DNA from 4 places in the Vibrio sp. 1401 genome. Region 4 is predicted to be linked to each of the others. Evidence: predicted binding sites of a transcription regulator. Region 4 holds the regulator's gene; each other region holds the start of a gene.

Region 1 (5,304 bases), on a different contig from region 4:
CATCGTTTCTGTGATCGCAACTCAACCTTTGACGGGCAACGAAGCTTGGCAGCGTATGAAACCTGGCGAATACGGCTTGTTTCACCTAGGTGAACTAGTCAAAAATAATGCCTCTGAACTGGTAAATGTGCCGTTTTCGGCGGCTAAGCCGGGCAATCAAGCGCCAACCGAACCGTTAGAGTGATGGTCTCTTACTCTGAATATAAAAATAAAGCTCGCTTAATCGCGAGCTTTATTTTTATGCGTTTTAAACCGAGGGCGGATACGGATGAGCATTCTTACTTTCTAGAGTGCTGGTAGTAGAGTCCTAGTCTCGCTAAGGCTTGCTGTAAAGACGTAACTGATAGAAATTTCTCATAAAACACCTCGTCAGTCTGAACGGTGAAGAACGAACCAGATTCAGAATCTACTTTCCGAGTGTTATGTTACTCAAGTGGTTATGGGATTTTTTAGAATGTTGGGTTTTAGGTTTCTAGTCTCACCATGGTTTTCTTGAATCAAGTTTATAAGTATTAAAACAACCAAGAGCAGCCCTCAGGCTGCTCTTTTGTGCCTGGAGTTTATTATTCAGGGCTACTCATCTGAGGCGTACCCATGTACGCCAAGCTCTGCGCCATCTAAATAGGCTTTACCATCCTTCATGATCAACCGCTCGTCTACCAGCCACTTAGCCACCATAGGGTAGATTCGGTGCTCCTGCGCCTGAACACGTGCCGCAAGTACACTAGCATCATCGTCTTCGAACACAGGAACTTTTGCTTGCAGTATGACAGGGCCACCATCAAGCTCTTCCGTTACAAAGTGCACACTCGTACCATGTTCTTTATCGCCAGCATCAATTGCTCTCTGGTGTGTGTGTAGCCCAGGATATTTTGGTAGAAGAGAAGGGTGGATATTGATCATCTTACCCATGTAATGAGAAACAAATGCGCTGCTCAGAATGCGCATGTAACCAGCAAGAATAATCACGTCTGGTTGGTATTCATCTATTTGACTCATTAGCTCTGCATCAAAGCTTTCACGCGAGCTGAATGCTTTAGGGTCGACAAAGTGACCGTCTACATCAAACTTTTTTGCACGTTCTAAACCAAAAGCATCTGCTTTGTTAGAGAACACGGCTGCCACTCGTGCGTTTGGCATGCTGTCTTCGCAAGCTTCCAAGATAGCTTGCAGGTTACTTCCGTTACCCGAGATGAGGACCACAAAGTTTTTTAGGGTATGGTTTTTCATGATGTCGAGAGCGCCTTGGTATTGTAGGTTGGAGTTATGTAGCTTCTAAACTACCTACTAATAGAATGGTTTTTAGTGTTCTAGATAGCAAAATGAGGACCTAGTCATCTAGTGTCCTCATTCTTCTTATCTTTTGAGCTCGATTTGCAAATTATTGGATTTCAACTTGCTCTTCGTTCGCGTCTGCTTGTGCGATTTGACCAATCACCCACGCGTTTTCGCCTTCTTCTTTAAGAAGAGCAACTGCTGCGTCTGCCTGGTCTTTCCGTAGTGCGACGATTAGACCTACACCACAGTTGAATGTGCGGTACATTTCGTGTGTGTCGACGTTGCCTTTCTCTTGTAGCCACTTGAAGATAACTGGCCATTCCCAACTGTTACCATCGATAACTGCTTTCGTGCCTTCAGGCAGTACGCGTGGGATGTTTTCCCAGAAACCACCACCAGTGATATGAGAAATCGCATGGATGTCGTGTTTCTCAATCATCTTAAGTGCTGACTTGATGTAAATTTTTGTTGGTTCTAGTAGGTGCTCACCAATAGTGCGGCCTGCTAGCTCTTCGCTCTTATCTGCACCAGATACTTCTAGGATCTTACGGATAAGGGAGTAACCGTTTGAGTGTGGGCCGCTTGAGCCAACAGCGATAAGTGCATCACCAGCAGCGACTTTCGTGCCGTCAATCACGTCTTCTTTTTCTACTACGCCAACACAGAAACCAGCTACGTCGTAGTCTTCGCCTTCATACATGCCCGGCATCTCCGCAGTTTCGCCACCAATTAGGGCACAACCTGCTTGAACACACCCTTCTGCGATACCTGAAACAACATCCGCTGCGGTATCAACGTCTAGTTTGCCTGTTGCGTAGTAATCTAGGAAAAACAGTGGCTCTGCGCCTTGCACGATAAGATCATTTACACACATTGCCACTAGGTCGATGCCAATCGTGTCGTGCTTGTTCATATCCAGTGCTAGGCGAAGTTTTGTGCCAACGCCATCAGTACCAGAAACCAGTACAGGTTGTTTGTATTTAGTTGGCAATTCGCATAGCGCGCCAAAACCACCGATACCACCCATAACTTCAGGGCGACGAGTACGTTTTACCGCACCCTTAATACGATCCACAAGCGCGTTGCCTGCATCAATATCTACACCAGCGTCTTTATAGCTAAGAGAAGAGTTGTTACCACTCACAGGGAAGTCCTCGGTATTAAGTTGGATATGAAAACGGCGCTATTCTAACAGTGCTTAAACATAGATAGCAAACGTTTGCGTCTGTTTTTTTCTTTAGTGATTTATCCTGATATCCCTGTGAAAATCATGTATAATCTGAAGGTTTGTTTAAATATTGCCAACTATAGCCGGAGATGGACATGAAAGTTGTTGAAGTAAAGCACCCTCTAGTAAAACATAAAATTGGTCTAATGAGAGAAGGTGACATCAGCACAAAACGTTTTCGTGAGTTAGCGACTGAGGTCGGTAGCCTACTTACTTACGAAGCAACGTCAGACTTTGAAACAGAAAAAGTGACCATTGATGGTTGGAACGGTCCGGTAGAAGTAGACCAGATTAAAGGTAAAAAAGTAACCGTAGTGCCAATCCTACGTGCAGGTCTAGGCATGATGGATGGAGTTCTTGAGCACATGCCAAGCGCACGTATCAGTGTTGTGGGTATTTACCGTGATGAAGAAACGCTTGAGCCAGTTCCTTACTTCAACAAGCTTGCTTCAAACATCGAGGAGCGTATTGCGCTTGTTGTTGACCCAATGCTTGCAACAGGTGGTTCTATGATTGCTACTATCGATCTCCTAAAAGAGAAAGGTTGTAACCAAATCAAAGTGCTGGTACTTGTTGCTGCACCAGAAGGTATTGAAGCGCTAGAAAAAGCACACCCAGATGTTGAGCTATACACTGCGGCAATCGATGAGAAGCTTAATGACAAAGGCTACATCGTTCCGGGTCTAGGCGATGCAGGTGATAAGATCTTCGGTACTAAGTAATTCTTTGATGTATTACTATGACTGAACAGAAAAAGGCTTGGTGAAAACCAAGCCTTTTTTGTATCTACAAGAGGAGAAAAGTAAGACACGCCACCTAATAAAGCGGCGCAGACGTACTATTTCGCGCTTTCTTCTTCCATTTGTGCGTTATCTACAACGTGGTTTTCACCTAAATCGTTTGGTAGCACAAGGTTAAGAATAATTGCCACGATACCGCATAGACTCACACCTTGTAGACTGAACTCACCAATACCGAAGGCCATACCACCAATGCCAAACACAAGGGTTACGGCAACAATCACTAGATTACGAGACTTATGTAAATCAACGTTATTCTTGATCAGTGTGTTGAGGCCTACCGTTGCGATAGAGCCGAACAGCAGAATCATGATGCCGCCCATGACAGGAACTGGAATCGTTTGAAGAACCGCACCTAGCTTACCTACCAATGCAAGTACGATTGCGGTGATTGCTGCCCAAGTCATGATCACAGGGTTAAATGCTTTGGTTAGCATTACCGCTCCTGTTACTTCACTGTAAGTGGTGTTTGGTGGAGCACCCACCATCGAAGCTGCGATAGTTGCCACCCCGTCACCTGCGATTGTGCGGTGAAGGCCTGGTTTTTTCAGGTAGTTTTTTCCTGTAACGTTTGAGATAGCAAGCATGTCACCTACGTGCTCAACCGCAGGTGCGATAGCGACAGGAATCATGAACAAAATTGCGTTGATATTGAACTCTGGCGCGGTGAAGTTTGGCATGGCTAGCCAAGCCGCTTGTTCTACGGGAGTGAAATCAACCACCCCGTAGAATAGAGAAACAGAGTAACCAGCAAGAATACCACCAACAATAGGAACGAGCTTCAAAAAGCCTTTTGCAAAAACGCTGAGTACAATGGTTGTGAGCAGTGAGACCGCCGAGATAATGATCGCAGCATCACCATTAACTAGCTGTGCAGCTCCATCACCAGTTTTACCTACCGCCATGTTCACTGCTGTTGGGGCAAGGCCAAGGCCGATAACCATGATCACAGGGCCAACGACAACGGGCGGGAGAATTTTATGGATAAATCCAACACCACGCACTTTGATCATCGCCCCTAGAGCCACATAAACTAAGCCAGCTGCCATCAAGCCGCCCATCGTTGCACCGATACCCCAAGTTTGGATACCGAACATAATAGGAGCAATAAACGCAAAAGAAGAGGCAAGGAAGATGGGAACAGAACGTTTAGTCATTAATTGGAAGAGGAGGGTACCGACACCGGCACCAAAGAGGGCTACGTTTGGATCAAGGCCAGTTAGGAGCGGCACAAGCACCAAAGCACCAAAAGCGACAAAGAGCATTTGAGCGCCTTGTAACGCGTTTTTCATAATAATTCCCTATTTTCAAGATACGCAGACAAATCCGGCGAATACTATCATCCTGCAATCGTTTGCAATGTTGCATAGATCAAACTTTCGATTGAATTTTTCCCATAAATAGCACTTTTGAGAGTTGCTTGCTTGCAAATTGTCCTCTTTTACGTGTCTTGCGTGAAGATGAAAAATGGATAGCCTAACTTGTTGAGATAGCTTAATAAGCAATGAGTTTATTATAAAAAATAGCACTGAAGTGCTGGTTGAGGCCCGAGTTAACAAAGCTGGTCATAATACAGACAATTTACTCAGTACTTACCTTGCTCAAGATTTGATAGTTGCTTATTATTCGGGTTCTTGTTCAGAGGATTATAAAAACTATGCGCTATTTAGCTCTCTTACTGATAGGTTGGTTGTCCCTACCAGTATATGCATTAACTCAGGTGGATATCTATCGTGCCGAAGTGGTTATCGACAGTGAGCAGAACGACGGTGAGTCTTTGGCTCGTCAACAAGGTATGCAGGATGTGATTGTTCGAGCGACCGGTTCTCAATCCTCTTTAAGCAATCCAGTGATTAAAAAGGCACTTAGCTCAAGTGCGCGTTACATTTCTCAACTAAGCTATGGGCAGGTTGATGGAAAAGCGAGCTTAAAAATGTTGTTTAACAACGACCAAATCAGCTCTCTTTTAACACAAGCACAATTGCCATCTTGGTCGCC
Region 2 (5,304 bases), on a different contig from region 4:
GCCAAAATGCAACAACGGGTGAATACGAAACTAACTCCACCACGCAAGGCGCGCTTATTGGTGCGATCGCTGGCGCAGCAATCGGCCTAGCAACGGGTGATGATGCTAAAGAACGTCGTCAGCATGCACTCATTGGTGCAGCCGCAGGCGGAGCGACTGGCGCTGGCGTTGGTTACTACTTTGACCAACAAGAAGCGGAATTACGTCGCGCTTTGCTAAACTCTGGCGTACAAGTTCAGCGTGTTGGTGAAAATCAGCTTTTACTGCGTATGGAAAACGGTATCGGCTTCTCTTCAAGCTCTTACCAGCTTGATGCTAGTATCCATAATACTCTACGCGGTGTTGCTCGCATCCTAGTTGAGTACCCAGATACCAGTCTCGTTATTGACGGTTACACGGATAGCACAGGTAGTGAGTCATACAACCAAACGTTGTCAGAGCGCCGTGCAGAGTCCGTACGTCAATTCCTAGTATCTCAAAACGTTGCATCTGGTCGTGCAATTGCACGCGGCTACGGCGAACGTAACCCAATTTGCTCAAACCAAACTTCTGAAGGTCGTGCGTGCAACCGTCGTGTTGAAATCCAGATCTTGCCACTGAAGTAATTTGGTTGCACCATAACGGTAATAATAAAAAATTACCGGAGCAGGCCTAACCATTATCGTTAGGCCTGACATATTGATGTCTGTCAAAACGTCTGCCCTACTCTGCTTATTTAGCCTCAGCTTTTCTGGTTACTCGCTTGCCTCTCAAGCTCCAAATGACCCCATCGAACAATACGAGTACGCACAACAATTATTGGCATCAAACGAAGCTGAAGCCTCACCAGAAACGCGCTACTGGCTAGAGCAATCCGCCAACCAAGGTTACCTCCCTGCACAAAAACAGCTCGCGAACGACTTTGCTAAAGGGATCAATGGTGAAAAAAATGAAACACAAGCGTTATATTGGCTAACCTCTATCGCACTCAATGACCCAACCGATCGTGGCTTTCTTCTCGCCGATTTTATTCAGCGCAATCCAGATAAGGTCACAACTTCTCAATTGACTGAAGCCTTGTATCAAATGGCTTCTCAGCATAATCCAGCAGCAGAAGAAGCTTATAATCAACTATTAGAGCAGCGCTTCAACCAACTGCGAGCTAAACAAGTCTCGCAAATAAAGTCGCTCGATAAAAAGGCTGAGCAAGCACAGGAAGAGAAAAGCACAGTTGCAAACCCCAAAGTAGAACACTCGCAGTTTTTATGGCTGATCTGGCTAGCGGCGATACTCATCATCAGCGGCTTAAGTTTTCTCGTAATCAAGAAACTTAAGCAGAATAGAAAAGCGCTTGAAGCCAAAGAGGAAAGCCAAAATCAACGAATGGCGAAAAAAATAAAAGAGCTAGAGTTTACGAACAAGCAACTGAAACGCCAGCTAGAGAAAGTATTCAAAGAATTTAAGAAATCCAAAACCCAGGCAGAGAACCATAAGCTAAGCGTCGCGTGTGCTATGTTTGGCTACACACCACAACACATCCCTGATTTACAAGCAATCAAGCTACGCTATAGACAGCTATCAAAGCTTTATCATCCTGACACAAGAGGCAGTGAAGAAGAAATGAAGCGACTCAATCATGCCTTTAAGCTCGTCTCACAAAATGTTACAAAACAGTAAAAATAGGTCAGGATACTTTGGCTAGCATGCTTTTAGACCTATATAATCAAGCGCCGCAATCGATCTCCCTCTCAAACAAATTAACAGACATTTAACTTAAGTCGCGCTTTTATGCCATAATGCCCGGCGCAAAATAACACCTAACGACTCAAATTAATCTAGGTGGGGAGAAAATCAATGTTCACTGAAGAAGGCACCTGTGATTGGTGTAAAAAACCTAGCCTTGTAACTCGTCACGATTATTTAGATGGCAAGCACCACTACTCATGTAAAGCTTGCTACGATATGGCGAAAATCGACGTGCGCCTATTTAACCTAGGCGAATTACAAATGCGCGAACGCTTGCAACGAGCGAGCTAAGCAAGACGGAATCAACGGAACTGATTTTCAAAGGCGCCTTTTAAGGCGCTTTTTTGATCGGCCAAGCCCTATTTCCAATCTCTATCTCGTATTCCCTCCTATCTTACATAGCACGTCGCATCGGTTATCAGCCCTCTCCCACTGTATACAAACCATTGTCCGTGAAAAACACCTGTATATACAGTAGTAAACCCCTGTATGTCTCTCATCCAACTTTCTACTCACCTCACATTTTTAAATTGATGTTAGACATATCAGAAATGAAAAATAAACAAATAAATTCAATTACTTAAAATAAAATCCTTTTATTTCCTTCTCAAAAAACCGCAAATAACTTTTGAGAAACTTGTTGATCAGGTCGCCAAAACAAACTACTGTATAGGCATACAGCATGTATAAAGGAACAGTAAGATGCAGTTACAAAGTCAATCTCATACATACTCTCGCTACAACGTATTAGCACAAGCAACTAAGCCCATGGCCGTTTCGGATCAGCTTCTATTTAAGCTGGCTGTTTTATCGCAGCAGAAACAATGGATTTTGTTTACAGCAGACTGCCCTCGTCCAGACTTTGAACAACTCACTGCTTCTAATATTTGCTGTAAAAACATCATTCAGATGAAGCCGTCTCAACAGCTTTCTGAAGTGGAAATCGTGATTAAAGCTATTCAGTCTGGTAACGCTAGCGCTGTCGTCGCATCGAACAAGATTGCCCTAATGAATCAATCAATGCTTCGCGATATTGCTCAACGTTATCAGTGTGAAGTCTTTTTCGTCGAAGGCAGAGTTAATAAGTACCACTAACAAGATCGACGTTATCCATCCTGCATCTCGCCTCCTTTTTAAGGGGGCTTTTTTTGTATTAAAGAAAACAGGCAAACGTTTGCTTTTTCTCTGGCGAGTTAAAATAGTTCTGGTATGATGCCCACATTCGATTTATTCAGCGCCCACATTTTGCTGAATATCTTCTCTTTCTGACGTTTGATTAAGATGATAGGAATGTCGCAATGAGCCTTGCTAATCAAGTACTTGCCGTCAATGACGACCTGCCAATTCGCACCCATAAACCCGTTCATAGTGGAAAAGTTCGTTCAGTTTACTGGTTAACTGAAGAAGACAGCGCCCGACTGATCAAAGAAAAAGGATACAATGTCGCTCCAGATGCGCCTTTGGCTATCATGGTAATTAGCGACCGAATCTCTGCATTCGATTGTATTTGGCATGCTGAAGGTGGTCTTAATGGTGTCCCGGGTAAAGGGGCTGCGCTTAATGCGATTTCTAATCACTGGTTCAAACTGTTCAAAGAAAATGGCTTAGCAGATAGCCATATTCTAGACATTCCTCACCCTTTTGTTTGGATTGTACAAAAAGCCAAACCGGTAAAAATCGAAGCCATCTGCCGCAAATACATCACGGGTTCGATGTGGCGCGCTTACGCAAATGGCGAGCGCGAGTTTTGTGGAATCCAACTTCCTGAAGGGTTAGGAAAAGACAAAGCACTGCCAGAGTTGCTAATGACCCCATCCACAAAAGGCATTCTAAAAGGCATTCCCGGTGTGCCAGAAGCGGATGACGTAAATATTACTCGTCAAAACATCGTAGACAACTACGAAGCATTTAACTTCTCAAGCGCTGACGATATCGCACTCTACGAAAAATTGCTGAAAGAAGGCTTTAACGTTATAAGCCAAGCGTTAGAAGAAATCGACCAAATCTTTGTCGATACCAAATTCGAATTTGGTTATGTTCATGATGCTGCTGGCAATGAAAAGCTGATTTACATGGATGAAGTGGGTACACCAGACTCGTCTCGTATATGGGATGCTAAAGAGTACCAAGCAGGTCACATCGTAGAGAACTCAAAAGAAGGTTTCCGCCAGTTCCTACTTAACCACTTCCCTGACCCAGATATCTTGCTAAATAAAGAACGTATGCCAGAGCGTGAAGCACTCGCTCGTGATAATGCTTTACCCGTCGAATCTTTGATGGCGATTTCGAGCACCTACATTGGTATTGCCGAGAAGATTACAGGCAAGCCGATTCATTTGAGTGAGAATCCGAAAGCGGAAATCATCGAAGTTCTGAGCAAAGAATACGGATTGATTGACTAGCACTGTCGCTAGATTGCTAAATGCTTTCCAATAAAAAGTCCGCACTAGCTTGCGGACTTTTTTCGTATTAGGCTCAGTTTAGCCGATATTTAACGTAGTGCCATCTGTTGTAGAGGCTGACTTGGTCGTCACCTGATATGTTTTGTCTTTAATCGTTGATACGAAATACCAGGTCGCCTCTGCCTTGTCGGGCGTAAAAGTAACGCGCATAAAGCCACGCTGTTTGATGTCTGCCCACTGTAATTCTGACACTAAGTGCGGCAGCGTGTATTCCATTTGAGTGATCGCAACAGGGTCTAACGCGAGGTAGGCTTCTAACCCAGGGGAACTCACAGAGCTAGTCGCAAACTCTACCCCGATAGGATGCTTAGATACGTCTTTAAGCTCACTTGCCCATGCATTGTGCGTATCTCCTGCCAAACAGACAAAGTTACCACTGCTGGCTTTGGCCAGTTGATAAACGTTCTCTCGCTCAACGTAGTAACCATCCCATGCATCTAGGTTATATGGCAAAGCAATGGTATCTAAACTTGGGTCAGAGAGATAACCCGTAATCGCAGAGTTTACCGCTAATAACGCCTCTGTTTTTTGTTCTTCAGTGGCAGTAAACAATTGAAACATCGCGGTCATAACCGAACTTGGCAACTCCATACGAGACATTAACACTTGTTGCCCTAGCACATTCCAAGTTGCGTCGTGCGTACTGAACGCATCCATCAGCCAAGCGAGTTGGTCACCGCCTAACAGCTCTCGGTCTTGACTGCGCGACTGGGCAACTAAACCGCCAATAGCTTCCATCGTTGGTGAGCTGAACGAGAAATAATCCAACGGTTTATCACGCCCCACAAGTCGCGTGTCGAGCATCATCAAATTGACTAAACTTCCAAACGAAAACTGACGGTAAATCAGCATGTTTGAGAAAGTGTTTTCACGAACGGGCAACCATTCTGTCCACGCGGCAGCCGCAGCTGCACGACGATCATTAAAGCGGCCTTCCTCTTCTTGATGGTTTTCCGCACCATTTTTCCAACTATCATTTGCAAGCTCATGGTCATCCCAGACTGCAATCATTGGTAGGCTCGCATGTAACGCTTGCAGATCAGCATCTTGGCGATATTGCGCATACCGTTTTCGGTAATCATCTAAGGTAATGCATTCAGTGCCTTTGCTTGGCTCT
Region 3 (5,304 bases), on a different contig from region 4:
TAAGACGCATCGTCTCCGCTGGTGTTCACGCGTTGTAAAGTTAGGTGATAGGGAAAGTCATAACGCACGCTTCCGGCCCGGAAGGGAAGAGAAAAGGTGTTTGACAGCAAGCGCCAGGTTGCGTCCGCGTAAGATGTTGTTAGCAGCGCAATCGTAGCAGCTGGAATGGCAACTAAGATAACCAGTAACAGAAGTAGAACTCGACGCGCTGTTTTCATCTTTGCTAGAACCTACGTGTGTTATGAAATAAAACTAGATAGGCTTTAGCTTGTATCAATATTCTGTGGTATTCAATAAAAAGCCCCTCAAAAGAGGGGCTTGAAGCAATTTTTGTAACTTGGCCTACGTAAAGGTGATAAGTTAATGCCAACTTTTCACTGCGTTTACGCGACGTCGCGGTTACTCGATTTAATCAATCTGAGGACCAGCCGCAACCAGAGATTTACCTTCAGCGTTGTCTGTGTACTTATCAAAGTTATTGATAAAGCGCGCTGCTAAATCTTTCGCTTTGCTTTCCCACTGAAGTGGGTCAACGTACGTGTCGCGAGGGTCTAGAATGCTTGGATCCACACCTGGTAGTGACGTTGGTACTTCAAGGTTGAAGATTGGAATGTGCTTAGTTGGTGCTTCTTCAATCGAACCATCAAGAATGGCATCAATAATTCCGCGTGTATCTTGAATAGAGATACGTTTGCCAGTGCCGTTCCAACCAGTATTCACTAGGTAAGCCTCAGCGCCCGCTGCTTCCATGCGTTTTACCAGTACTTCCGCGTATTTTGTTGGGTGGAGCGTTAGGAACGCCGCGCCGAAACAAGCAGAGAAAGTTGGTGTTGGCTCAGTAATACCGCGCTCTGTTCCCGCTAGTTTGGCGGTAAAGCCTGATAGGAAGTGGTACTTAGTTTGCTCAGGTGTCAATTTAGATACTGGAGGCAGTACGCCAAATGCGTCGGCTGATAGGAAGATCACTTTATTCGCGTGACCGCCTTTTGATACTGGCTTAACGATATTATCGATATGGTAGATAGGGTAAGAAACACGTGTGTTTTCTGTTTTCGAACCATCATCAAAGTCGATAGAGCCATCGCCACGTACTGTTACGTTTTCTAGCAGTGCATCACGACGAATTGCGTTGTAGATGTCCGGCTCCGCTTCTTTCGAAAGTTTGATGGTTTTTGCGTAACAACCACCTTCGAAGTTGAAGACACCGTCATCATCCCAGCCGTGCTCATCATCACCAATTAGCGCACGTTTAGGATCAGTCGACAGGGTCGTTTTACCCGTACCAGATAGACCGAAGAATACCGCTACATCGCCATCTTTGCCCATGTTAGCGCTACAGTGCATTGATGCGATGTCTTTTAGTGGAAGGAAGTAGTTCATCATGGCGAACATACCTTTCTTCATTTCACCGCCGTACCAAGTACCACCGATAAGTTGCATGCGCTCAGTTAGGTTAAATACGGTGAAGTTTTCTGAGTTCAGGCCTTGCTCTTCCCATTTTGGATTAGTGCATTTTGCGCCATTCATTACTACGAAGTCTGGTTCAAATGTCGCTAACTCTTCTTCTGTCGGGCGAATAAACATGTTTTTAACGAAGTGCGCTTGCCATGCGACTTCTGTGATAACACGAATGCTCAAACGTGTATCTGGGTTTGCACCACAGTAACCGTCAACAACAAACAAGCGTTTGTTAGAAAGCTGGTTTGTGACCAGTTCTTTTAGCTCGTCCCACACTTCAGGAGTGATTGGCTTGTTATCATTTTTCACTTGATCAGACGTCCACCACATATGTTCTTCTGTCGTAGCGTCTTTGACGATGTATTTATCTTTTGGTGAGCGACCAGTAAAGATGCCAGTGTCAACGGCAACCGCACCTAGTTCAGTAACCACGCCGCGCTCATAACCGGTTAGGTTTTCACGCGTTTCTTCCTCAAACAACATTTCGTAGCTTGGGTTGCGAATAACCTCTTTTACGTTATGCAGTCCGTGCTTGGTTAGATCAAGTGTTGCAGCCTTAGTATGTTCCATAACGGTCATAGGTGCTCCTTATAAGGATTTTGTAGGGATTTTGTAAGAATGTTTTAATTTTAATCTGCTCACCATGCTAGCAACGGGGCGGGGAGAAAACAGGGAGATAGCTCAAAATTTGCCCATGATTTCAATAAGGTTTTAGGTAACCCGTCACATATTGGTGGGAATAGTCTATCGTGCACGCAATCCTTTGCGCTAGGGCAAAATCATTATTAATTGTTTAAAATTAAGCAGTTGTTTTATTACGCTTGAGGCTAGTTATTACGAGGGGTTGATCACAAAAAGGCCAGCATTAAGCTGGCCTTTTGTAGGGTAAATTACGTGCTTGATAAGCTATGTAAATTAATGCAGGGTTTTCTTGTCCGTAGAAGCTTGTGCATACAGTTCAGTGACTTCAGATTCGTCGAACGTATAAGTTGTGCCACAGTAATCACAATGTAAAGAAACTGATCCAACTTCTGCCAAAATGTCATAAATTTCAGCTTTCTCAACGGTGATGATTGCTGCACCGCTACGCTCACGAGAACAGCCACAATGGAACTCGACAGGTTGCGGCTCGTACAGACGTACTTTGTCTTGGTTATATAGTCGATACAATAACTCGTTCGCTTCTAAACCAAACAATTCTTCATCTTTTACTGTGTCAGTGAGCTGCTCTAGATGTTCGAAGTCATCTGGAGAGCCAGTGCCGTCAGGGATCACTTGAATCAACATACCTGCTGCGTGTGCTTTGCCTTCATGCTCACCAGTGCGGATCCATAGGCGCGTTTTTAACTGCTCTGAGTTTGCAAAGTAGCCTTCTAGCACTTCTGCTAAAGTGTCACCTTCTAATCCAACGACGCCTTGGTAACGCTCGCCGTTTTTCGGTTCGATGGTGATCACAAGGTAGCCCTTACCCATTAGATCGTGAATGTTTGCGTCATCGGCAACATCGCCTTCCCAGCGAGCTACGCCACGAACACGTTGGTTATGGTCACCGTTGATAACGGCAAGAGACACAGGACCGTCGCCTTGCAGCTGGATGGTGATCGAACCTTCGAACTTAAGAGTGGCAGTTAAAAGAGTAGTTGAAACGAGTAGCTCACCCAGCAGTTTCTCTATTGCTGCCGGATATTCCTTGCTGGAGATAACACGTTGGTACGCTTCATCCAATTGTACCAACTCGCCACGTACTGAAAGATCTTCGAATAGGTAGCGGTTTAAAACATTATTTGCCATGGAGTGCTTTCCTCGTTGGTAATTCCGGCTTTTATTGGTGTTTGAACTTAATGATGTCTCGGCGCTGCTTTTTATCTGGGCGGCGTTCCGGACTTGGGTTGTGGGCATTAAGCTTACGTTGAGTCGCGTGTTCCTCACGTTTCGCGATACTCTCATTGGTTTCGCGATATAAGGTTTGTGCGATGGGAGCGCCTCGGCGTTGATCTGAGATTTGTTCGATGATCACGATTTTTTCTTCGTTGCCTTGACGAAGTCTGACTTCAGCGCCCACTTCAACGATTTTACTCGGCTTGCTTCGTTGGCCATTATAGTGGACTTTACCGCCATCGACCATGTTACGCGCGATGGAGCGGGTTTTGTAAAATCTTGCGGCCCATAGCCATTTATCTAGCCTAACGGCTTCATTTAGGGAACTCATAGAACACTACGCTATCTAATCACTGCCCGAATACGGCAATGAGTGATGGATTATTCACCTACAGATGGAGTCAAGGCGTATTTTTTTCAAGGGAGTTGGCAAAAACTGCATAAGAAAAAGGTATGAAAGACAACTTGTGATATAGTTCACTGCTCTTTGTTGAGTAATAATTTTATTGCAAATTTAGCAATTTAAAGTCGATAGCTATCGTTATAGCTTAAATGACGGACGTTAGAATAAAGGAATCCATTCAGTGAAACGTTTAGAGCTAAGTGCAGGATTATCAAGCAGACCGCTACTGGCTCAGATCAAGTCCAATCATTATACCATTCAAGCCAAACTTAGCTTGTTGCTTACCTGTCTGTTTATTGCGATAACCGGATGGATACTTGGCAAAATTGTGTGGTTAGCCATACCTCAATCGTCGGAAGTGCCGCAATGGCGTCCATCGGCGAGTAGCGTTGCTGCGAGCAATAAAGGCGACGCGATAGATTTTAATGCCCTTCAGAATGCCAACCTATTCGGTAAATACACTGAGCAAAAAGCGGCGGTTGTAGAACAGCCTATTGTTAAAGACGCCCCTAAGACGCGCCTTAACCTCACCCTAGTCGGTGCGGTTGCCAGCAGTGATGCCAATACCAGCCTTGCTGTTATTGCTAACCGAGGTAAGCAAGCTACGTACGGTTTGGGTGAAGAAATCGAAGGGACACGTGCGACGCTAAAAGCGGTATTGGTGGATCGCGTCATCATTGATAACCAAGGTCGAGACGAGACCTTAATGATGCAAGGTATAGAATATAAGAAGTTATCTGAATCGCCGCAGGTAGCTAGGGCGCAAGCTCAGCGAGCAGAAGCAGCGACGTCTGACGTTGGAGAGAAATTAGAGCAAATCCGCGAGGAAATTGCGAAAGATCCACAAAGCGTTTTTAAATACATCACCATCTCACCCGTCAAAAAAGACGGAGACATTGTTGGTTATCGAGTATCACCTGGTCGTGATGCCGCATTATTTAATGATGTAGGGCTACAACCTGGTGATATTGCGGTTCAACTGAACGGGATCGATTTAAGTGATCCGTCTTCTTCAGTACAACTGATGCAAGTGATGAGCGATCCGCAAGAATTAAATTTAACTGTTGAGCGAGACGGCCAACAGTACGATATCTATATCCAATTGTAAGACTTAGGCAACCGGCGTAAGTTCAGGGAGACATACGTGAAACATTGGTTCAGCAAAAGTGCTTGGCTACTAGCAGGAAGTTTACTCTGCGTACCAGGTGCAATGGCAAACGAATTTAGTGCGAGCTTTAAAGGCACTGATATTCAAGAATTCATCAACATAGTGGGTCGTAACCTCGAAAAGACCATCATTGTTGATCCTTCAGTACGCGGTAAAATCGATGTCCGCAGCTATGACGTTCTTAACGAAGAGCAATACTACAGCTTTTTCCTTAATGTCCTTGAAGTATACGGTTACGCAGTCGTAGAAATGGACAATGGGGTACTTAAGGTTATCAAAGCAAAAGACTCAAAAACCTCAGCAATCCCTGTGTTAGGTGATGGCAGCGCGCAAGGCGATAGTGTTATCACTCGAGTTGTCGCGGTGCGTAATGTGTCGGTTCGAGAGTTGTCTCCTC
Region 4 (5,304 bases):
TACCTATTTGGCTAGTGAGATAAAATCTACCTACAGACATCGGCGTTAAGCCCATCAGTAAGTTGATTAGAAAGAAAGGGAATACAGGGATTAGACGCAAGGAAAATAGATAAAAAGCTCCGTCTTTTTCGACACCTTGATTAATTGCGTTGAGTTTATTTCCGAATTTGTTTTGTACCCAGTCACGCAATAAGTATCGGCTGCTCAAGAAGGCCAGTGTTGCCCCCATAGTGCTAGCGAAAGAAACCAGTAGCAAGCTTGTCCAAAAACCAAATAAGGCTGCACCAAGTAAGGTGACTACTGCCGCTCCTGGGATAGAAAAAGCGGTAATTGCAATGTAGGTAAAAAAGTAAATCGCAGCCGAGAATACAAAATTCTGATCGATGTATGTAGTTAGTGCTTCTTGTTGGGCTTTTGCATTCTCTAAGGTTAAATACTGGCCAAAGTTAATACCTAAAAAGACGATAGCCGCTAGTAGGATGAGACCTAATATCAGTTTCTTATTCATAATTTTGATTCCAATTTGGGATATATGTAATAAGACAGTAGGAAAACCGAAAAAATTTCACAAAAAAACCGCAGATTAGACTGCGGTTTTACAAGATAGTTTTTAGGCCGACTTTTATTGGAGGCCGTTCATCAACTCATCTCGGCGAGCTTGAGGTACCACACTCCAATGAGTGCCGTTGATAGCCCCTTCTAGTGCCCATAGCAACTCAATGTTGACGGTTGCAGAGTGCGTATCTCTTATCGCTTTATAGGCGTTAAGCGCACCTTCCTCTTCAAGCTTCTCTACGGATTCGATGCCGGCTTTTTTTAGCATGCGCTCGGTAGCCAGTCGTAAGTTAGGCAAATCTTTCAAACGGTTAGGCTTTGTACTTGCTTGCTGTTCTTTCTCAAGCTTTGCCTTTTTCAATGATTGATTCGCTACTTCGATTAAGCGTTCGCTTGATTCCCATAAATCGCTGGAAATAGCGTAGTACTTTGTAACGACTGGAAAGCCACGTTTTTTATAAACGTAAGGCTTTAGCCCTTGTTTCTCGAAGTCAGATGAAGTTTTTTGGTCTGCTCTGATATGAAGCTGATTGTTTACCACTAGTGCAAACATTGTTTCATCAGCGAATAGTCCGAAGCCACCAAACATTGAGCGCGACTTGATATTACCAAGTGCCTCAAATAGCTTCATAGAGTCTTTGAGTATCGGTTTATCCATGTTTTGTTATCTCGGTGTAATTAATATTACGCCACCAAAAGTCAGGTCCGAGAGAGTAGCAAACATGCGTAAAAACAATGTCATTACAGAGTAAAGTCATTGCTTACACACTTGCCATCGGTAACCCCGCTACCTTCCATATCGTAATATGGTTCAGGCCGGAGGCTTTGCGTCCCACTCTTTCGAATGGTTTGCCCTGTGCGTGACACAATGAGCATACTTCTTATATTGAATTAACATCACGGTTTAGCGTTAAAAGTGTGATTTCGGTTCAATAAAAATGATAGATTGAATGCTCTATTTTGCATATGGAAAGGTGCAAATTGGCCTTTGAAAAGGAGTTCTTAATATATATTACATTTATATAAAACAGGGAGTTAACGTTAGTCAATTGTTATTAGAGTGGTGTGAAGTATTAGAGAATGCTTAATTTTTCCAAAAAAATAAGCGCCCCTGTAGAGCGCTTATTTAACACGGTTAAATACAGTGAAATTTAGTTCATTTTTTTCACAGTATTTCGAATTACAAGCTCAGGTTGCATCTCGAAAATTCGTTTTTCGTGTTCTTTATCTTTGATACGCTCAAGTAGAATTTCGAATGCATTTTTACCAACACGACGTTTAGGTTGGTGGATAGTCGTTAGCGGTGGAGAGAAGTATTCCGCAAGCTCGATGTTGTCGTAGCCGATCACTGAAATATCTTCAGGAATTTTGATCCCGTTTTGTTGCAAGCGGCTCATTAGGCCTAGAGCCATTGTGTCGTTAAAACAGAATACCGCCGTCGGGCGCTTGTCCATTGCGGTAATTTTATCTGCAACTAATACGGCCGTATCACATTCAAAGTTACCTTCAAGGATCCAGTCTTCATTTACAGCTAGGTTCGCTTCGCTCATTGCGCGACGGAAACCTGCAATGCGCTCTTGGCAAGCAAGCTTTTCAAAATGACCGCTTAGACAAGCGATATCCGTATGACCATTGTCAATCAGATGTTTGGTTGCAATGTAGCCACCTTCTTCTGAGTTATCCATGATCTTGTCTGCTTGTGAGCTCTCTGGGCCCCAATCCATGACCACTTTAGGAATGTCCGCATGACGGTCAAGCATCTCTTTTAGTTCTTCGGTTAAGTCAGAACACATCACTAGGATGCCATCAACGCGCTTTTCAGCCAGCATACGAATGTAATCGCGTTGTTTTTCGTAAATCCCGCCTGTGTTACATAAAATCAGAGTATAGCCTTGGCGGTAACAGTAGCTCTCAACGCCATCAATCACTTCTGAGAAAAATAGGTTAGTTGATTGAGTTACTAACATGCCAATCGTACGAGTTGAGTTGCATTTTAGGCTGCGTGCAACGGCACTTGGCGCGTAATTCAGCTCGTCAACGGCTTTCATTACTTTTTCTTGCGTTGCTTCTGCAACGAAACGCGTTTTATTGATAACGTGCGAAACTGTCGTAGTGGAAACGCCGGCTAAGCGAGCAACGTCTTTTATCGTGGCCATAAATGGTGTCCTGTATCGAGCTACTGAAATATGTCGTATTGGATGTACCTGATGCTCTAATGGTTTCACACCTAGCAATATAAAATTGGCGCTAAGTGTCTCGGCAGCGGTTGATCCAAGTGCGACAAAAGGGTACGTAGCAGCATCGGTCGATGAATTTTATCTTTTTTCTATCTGATGAGAAATTGCCATCAACCTGTTAAGAAAACACAAAAACCGCTATATTTCAGCGGTTTACATATAAATCATATTTAATCGTTTGCGCTCACATTTTAGCCCTATGTGAACTGACTAGCAATGTTTTCAGCAAGAGATTTGTGTATTTGAAGTCACATTTTGACTGCTAAATAACCAAGCGTCTTTGCGCTAAGTTAAGGCAAACGAATATTATACCCAAGTTACTTACAATTGGTCACTTTCAGGCATACAGGAAGCCCGATAGGCAGGCTCCCTAAAAATAGGCGGCAATTATTCACCAAGAAGGTAGGCGCTGTCTAGTTTACAAAATGCAACTAATAGTTTCGCGACACTCGAGTAAAATCCAAATTCGTCGAATTGTTTACATTTGTCTGAAAACTGAGGTAACCAAGACATCAATTGTTGCTGGATAAAGTCGTTTTGTTTAACGAAGGCTTCTTCCATGTGTTTTTCTTGTTCAAGCTCGTTTGAGCGGATAATCATGTTCCCGAGAAAGTCGAGCTCAACGGCTAAGTGATCCGCAGGTTCCTTTAGGTTTTCGTCTACTTGAACGCCAAATTCAGCCATCAACTTTTCCATTTCCTCAGCTGGCTTGTCATTCAGTAAACCTGATTCACCAATGTACATGGATGCGTAAGGAAGAGCGCCGTATTTTTCTGTCTTCAAAAACAGTTCACAAAAGTCAGCTGCAAGCTCTAGTTGTGCATCTTCACGATCTTGTAACCGATTCAGCGCATCAACTAGGCTATCAACGGCTGGTTTTAGCGACTCATTTTCACCTAAACCTGCGAGAAAACTGCGAATTTCAACACTGTGATAGGCTTCCAATTCTTTCTCTGTTAGTTCTTTTGCGAACAAGCTCGAAAACCACCAGTAAATTTCAGCGCGTTTTTCATTAAAAGCTTTCACTTCTTGCATTTTGGGCTCCTGAATGATGCTTCAAGTCATGCATCACAAAGTCAATTAGGGATATCCCCTAAGTGTAATCAATTAAAATGAATAGCAGTAACTATAATTGTTATGTTTTATGGTCAAAAATGACCGTTTATTAATAGCAATGGGCAAGCTTGTTTTGAATCAATAAAAACGCTAAATCTTGCGTTTTAATGTATCTATGACTAGAAATGTTACTAGTTATGAATAGAATACGTCTTGGATAATAAGAAGACAGAAAAGTGGTGTAAATGAGCTATCACGTATTAGTCGTAGAAGATGATGTTGTAACTCGTAGTAAGCTTGCGGGATATTTCCAAAATGAGGGCTACCAAGTCAGCGAAGCAGAGAGTGGCGCAGAAATGCGTGAAGTTTTGCAAGCGGGCGATGTAGACCTGATCATGCTGGATATTAACCTGCCTGGTGAAGACGGCCTGATGCTTACTCGTGAGTTACGTAGCCAATCGGATATTGGTATCATATTAGTAACAGGACGCACGGATAGCATTGATAAAATCGTAGGCCTAGAAATGGGTGCTGACGATTATGTGACAAAACCTTTTGAACTGAGAGAGCTGTTAGTTCGCGTTAAAAACTTGCTGTGGCGTATTTCAGCAGCGCGCAGTGGCAGCTCGAAAGCGAATGAAACCAGTGAAGAGCACATTGTGCGCTTTGGGGAGTGGACATTCGACATTCAACGTCGCGCACTTAGCCGCAACGGTGAGCCAGTAAAACTAACTAAAGCAGAGTATGAACTTTTGGTGGCATTATCGTCTTATCCTAACCAGGTGTTAAGTCGTGAGCGTATTTTGAACATGATCAGCCATCGAGTGGATGCGCCGAATGACCGCACCATTGATGTTCTTATTCGACGTATGCGCGCAAAAATGGAGTTCGATCCTAAGAACCCACAGATTTTTGTAACGGTACACGGCGAAGGCTATATGTTTGCTGGTGACTAGTTGGAACATAACTCAATCGTAAAAAGAAAAAGGAGAGCTTCGGCTCTCCTTTTTTGTGGCTTCAAGATAATACTAGTTTGCTTCAACCATTGGTGTTTGGCCGACAGTATCACGCAACCTTTGCCAAATACTGCCCAAGTACTCATGCCAATAAAGCTCTGTTTGTTCTAAGTAACGCGCTTTAGGTGAGTATTTATCCCAAGGTTGACTTATCTCGCTAATAGCTAAGAAGTTGGTCGGGGCTGGGATTGGTTTAATGCCTGCTGCGTTGAACTCATACAATGCACGGCTCATGTGACTCGCAGAAGTGACTAACACAATCTCCTTTTGTTGAACGAATGCAGCCGCTTGACGCGCCTCTTCCCACGTATCTTTCGCATCTTCTAATAAAATGATATCGGATTTCGCGACTCCCAACGCAAGGGCAACGTTCGCCATCATTCGCGCGTGGCTAATTTCAGATCCGCCAGCATAGCCGGATAAGATTAATTTCGCGCCTG

What was found. The regulator PurR, encoded in region 4, represses purine synthesis genes. The targets are predictions, from matches to a motif close to TNANGNAAACGTTTNCNTNA.
Region 1: a site for PurR is predicted at 2,486-2,505, ahead of purM (phosphoribosylformylglycinamidine cyclo-ligase). Genes of this name have one in related genera too.
Region 2: a site for PurR is predicted at 2,888-2,907, ahead of R7Z77_RS01745 (phosphoribosylaminoimidazolesuccinocarboxamide synthase). Genes of this name have one in related genera too.
Region 3: a site for PurR is predicted at 2,210-2,229, ahead of pckA (phosphoenolpyruvate carboxykinase (ATP)). Genes of this name have one in related genera too.

Annotation. Positions count from the first base shown of each region.
Region 1 covers NZ_JAWOWF010000030.1:16,288-21,591, reverse strand. The annotation lists gene R7Z77_RS15475 (class II glutamine amidotransferase) at 1-184, shown strand, start outside; gene purN (phosphoribosylglycinamide formyltransferase) at 574-1,230, opposite strand; gene purM (phosphoribosylformylglycinamidine cyclo-ligase) at 1,382-2,422, opposite strand; gene upp (uracil phosphoribosyltransferase) at 2,602-3,228, shown strand; gene R7Z77_RS15455 (uracil-xanthine permease family protein) at 3,345-4,598, opposite strand; gene R7Z77_RS15450 (DUF2066 domain-containing protein) at 4,964-5,304, shown strand, end outside.
Region 2 covers NZ_JAWOWF010000002.1:90,457-95,760, forward strand. The annotation lists gene R7Z77_RS01725 (OmpA family protein) at 1-605, shown strand, start outside; gene R7Z77_RS01730 (J domain-containing protein) at 682-1,656, shown strand; gene R7Z77_RS01735 (hypothetical protein) at 1,834-2,016, shown strand; gene R7Z77_RS01740 (SulA-like leucine-rich domain-containing protein) at 2,428-2,820, shown strand; gene R7Z77_RS01745 (phosphoribosylaminoimidazolesuccinocarboxamide synthase) at 3,024-4,127, shown strand; gene R7Z77_RS01750 (alkaline phosphatase D family protein) at 4,206-5,304, opposite strand, start outside.
Region 3 covers NZ_JAWOWF010000032.1:22,747-28,050, reverse strand. The annotation lists gene R7Z77_RS16060 (AsmA family protein) at 1-218, opposite strand, end outside; gene pckA (phosphoenolpyruvate carboxykinase (ATP)) at 409-2,037, opposite strand; gene hslO (Hsp33 family molecular chaperone HslO) at 2,374-3,249, opposite strand; gene hslR (ribosome-associated heat shock protein Hsp15) at 3,281-3,667, opposite strand; gene gspC (type II secretion system protein GspC) at 3,921-4,847, shown strand; gene gspD (type II secretion system secretin GspD) at 4,884-5,304, shown strand, end outside.
Region 4 covers NZ_JAWOWF010000013.1:51,204-56,507, forward strand. The annotation lists gene R7Z77_RS09130 (TVP38/TMEM64 family protein) at 1-508, opposite strand, end outside; gene R7Z77_RS09135 (TfoX/Sxy family DNA transformation protein) at 623-1,213, opposite strand; cyclic di-GMP riboswitch class I at 1,330-1,419, opposite strand; gene purR (HTH-type transcriptional repressor PurR) at 1,707-2,711, opposite strand; gene torD (molecular chaperone TorD) at 3,180-3,827, opposite strand; gene torR (two-component system response regulator TorR) at 4,094-4,804, shown strand; gene elyC (envelope biogenesis factor ElyC) at 4,877-5,304, opposite strand, start outside.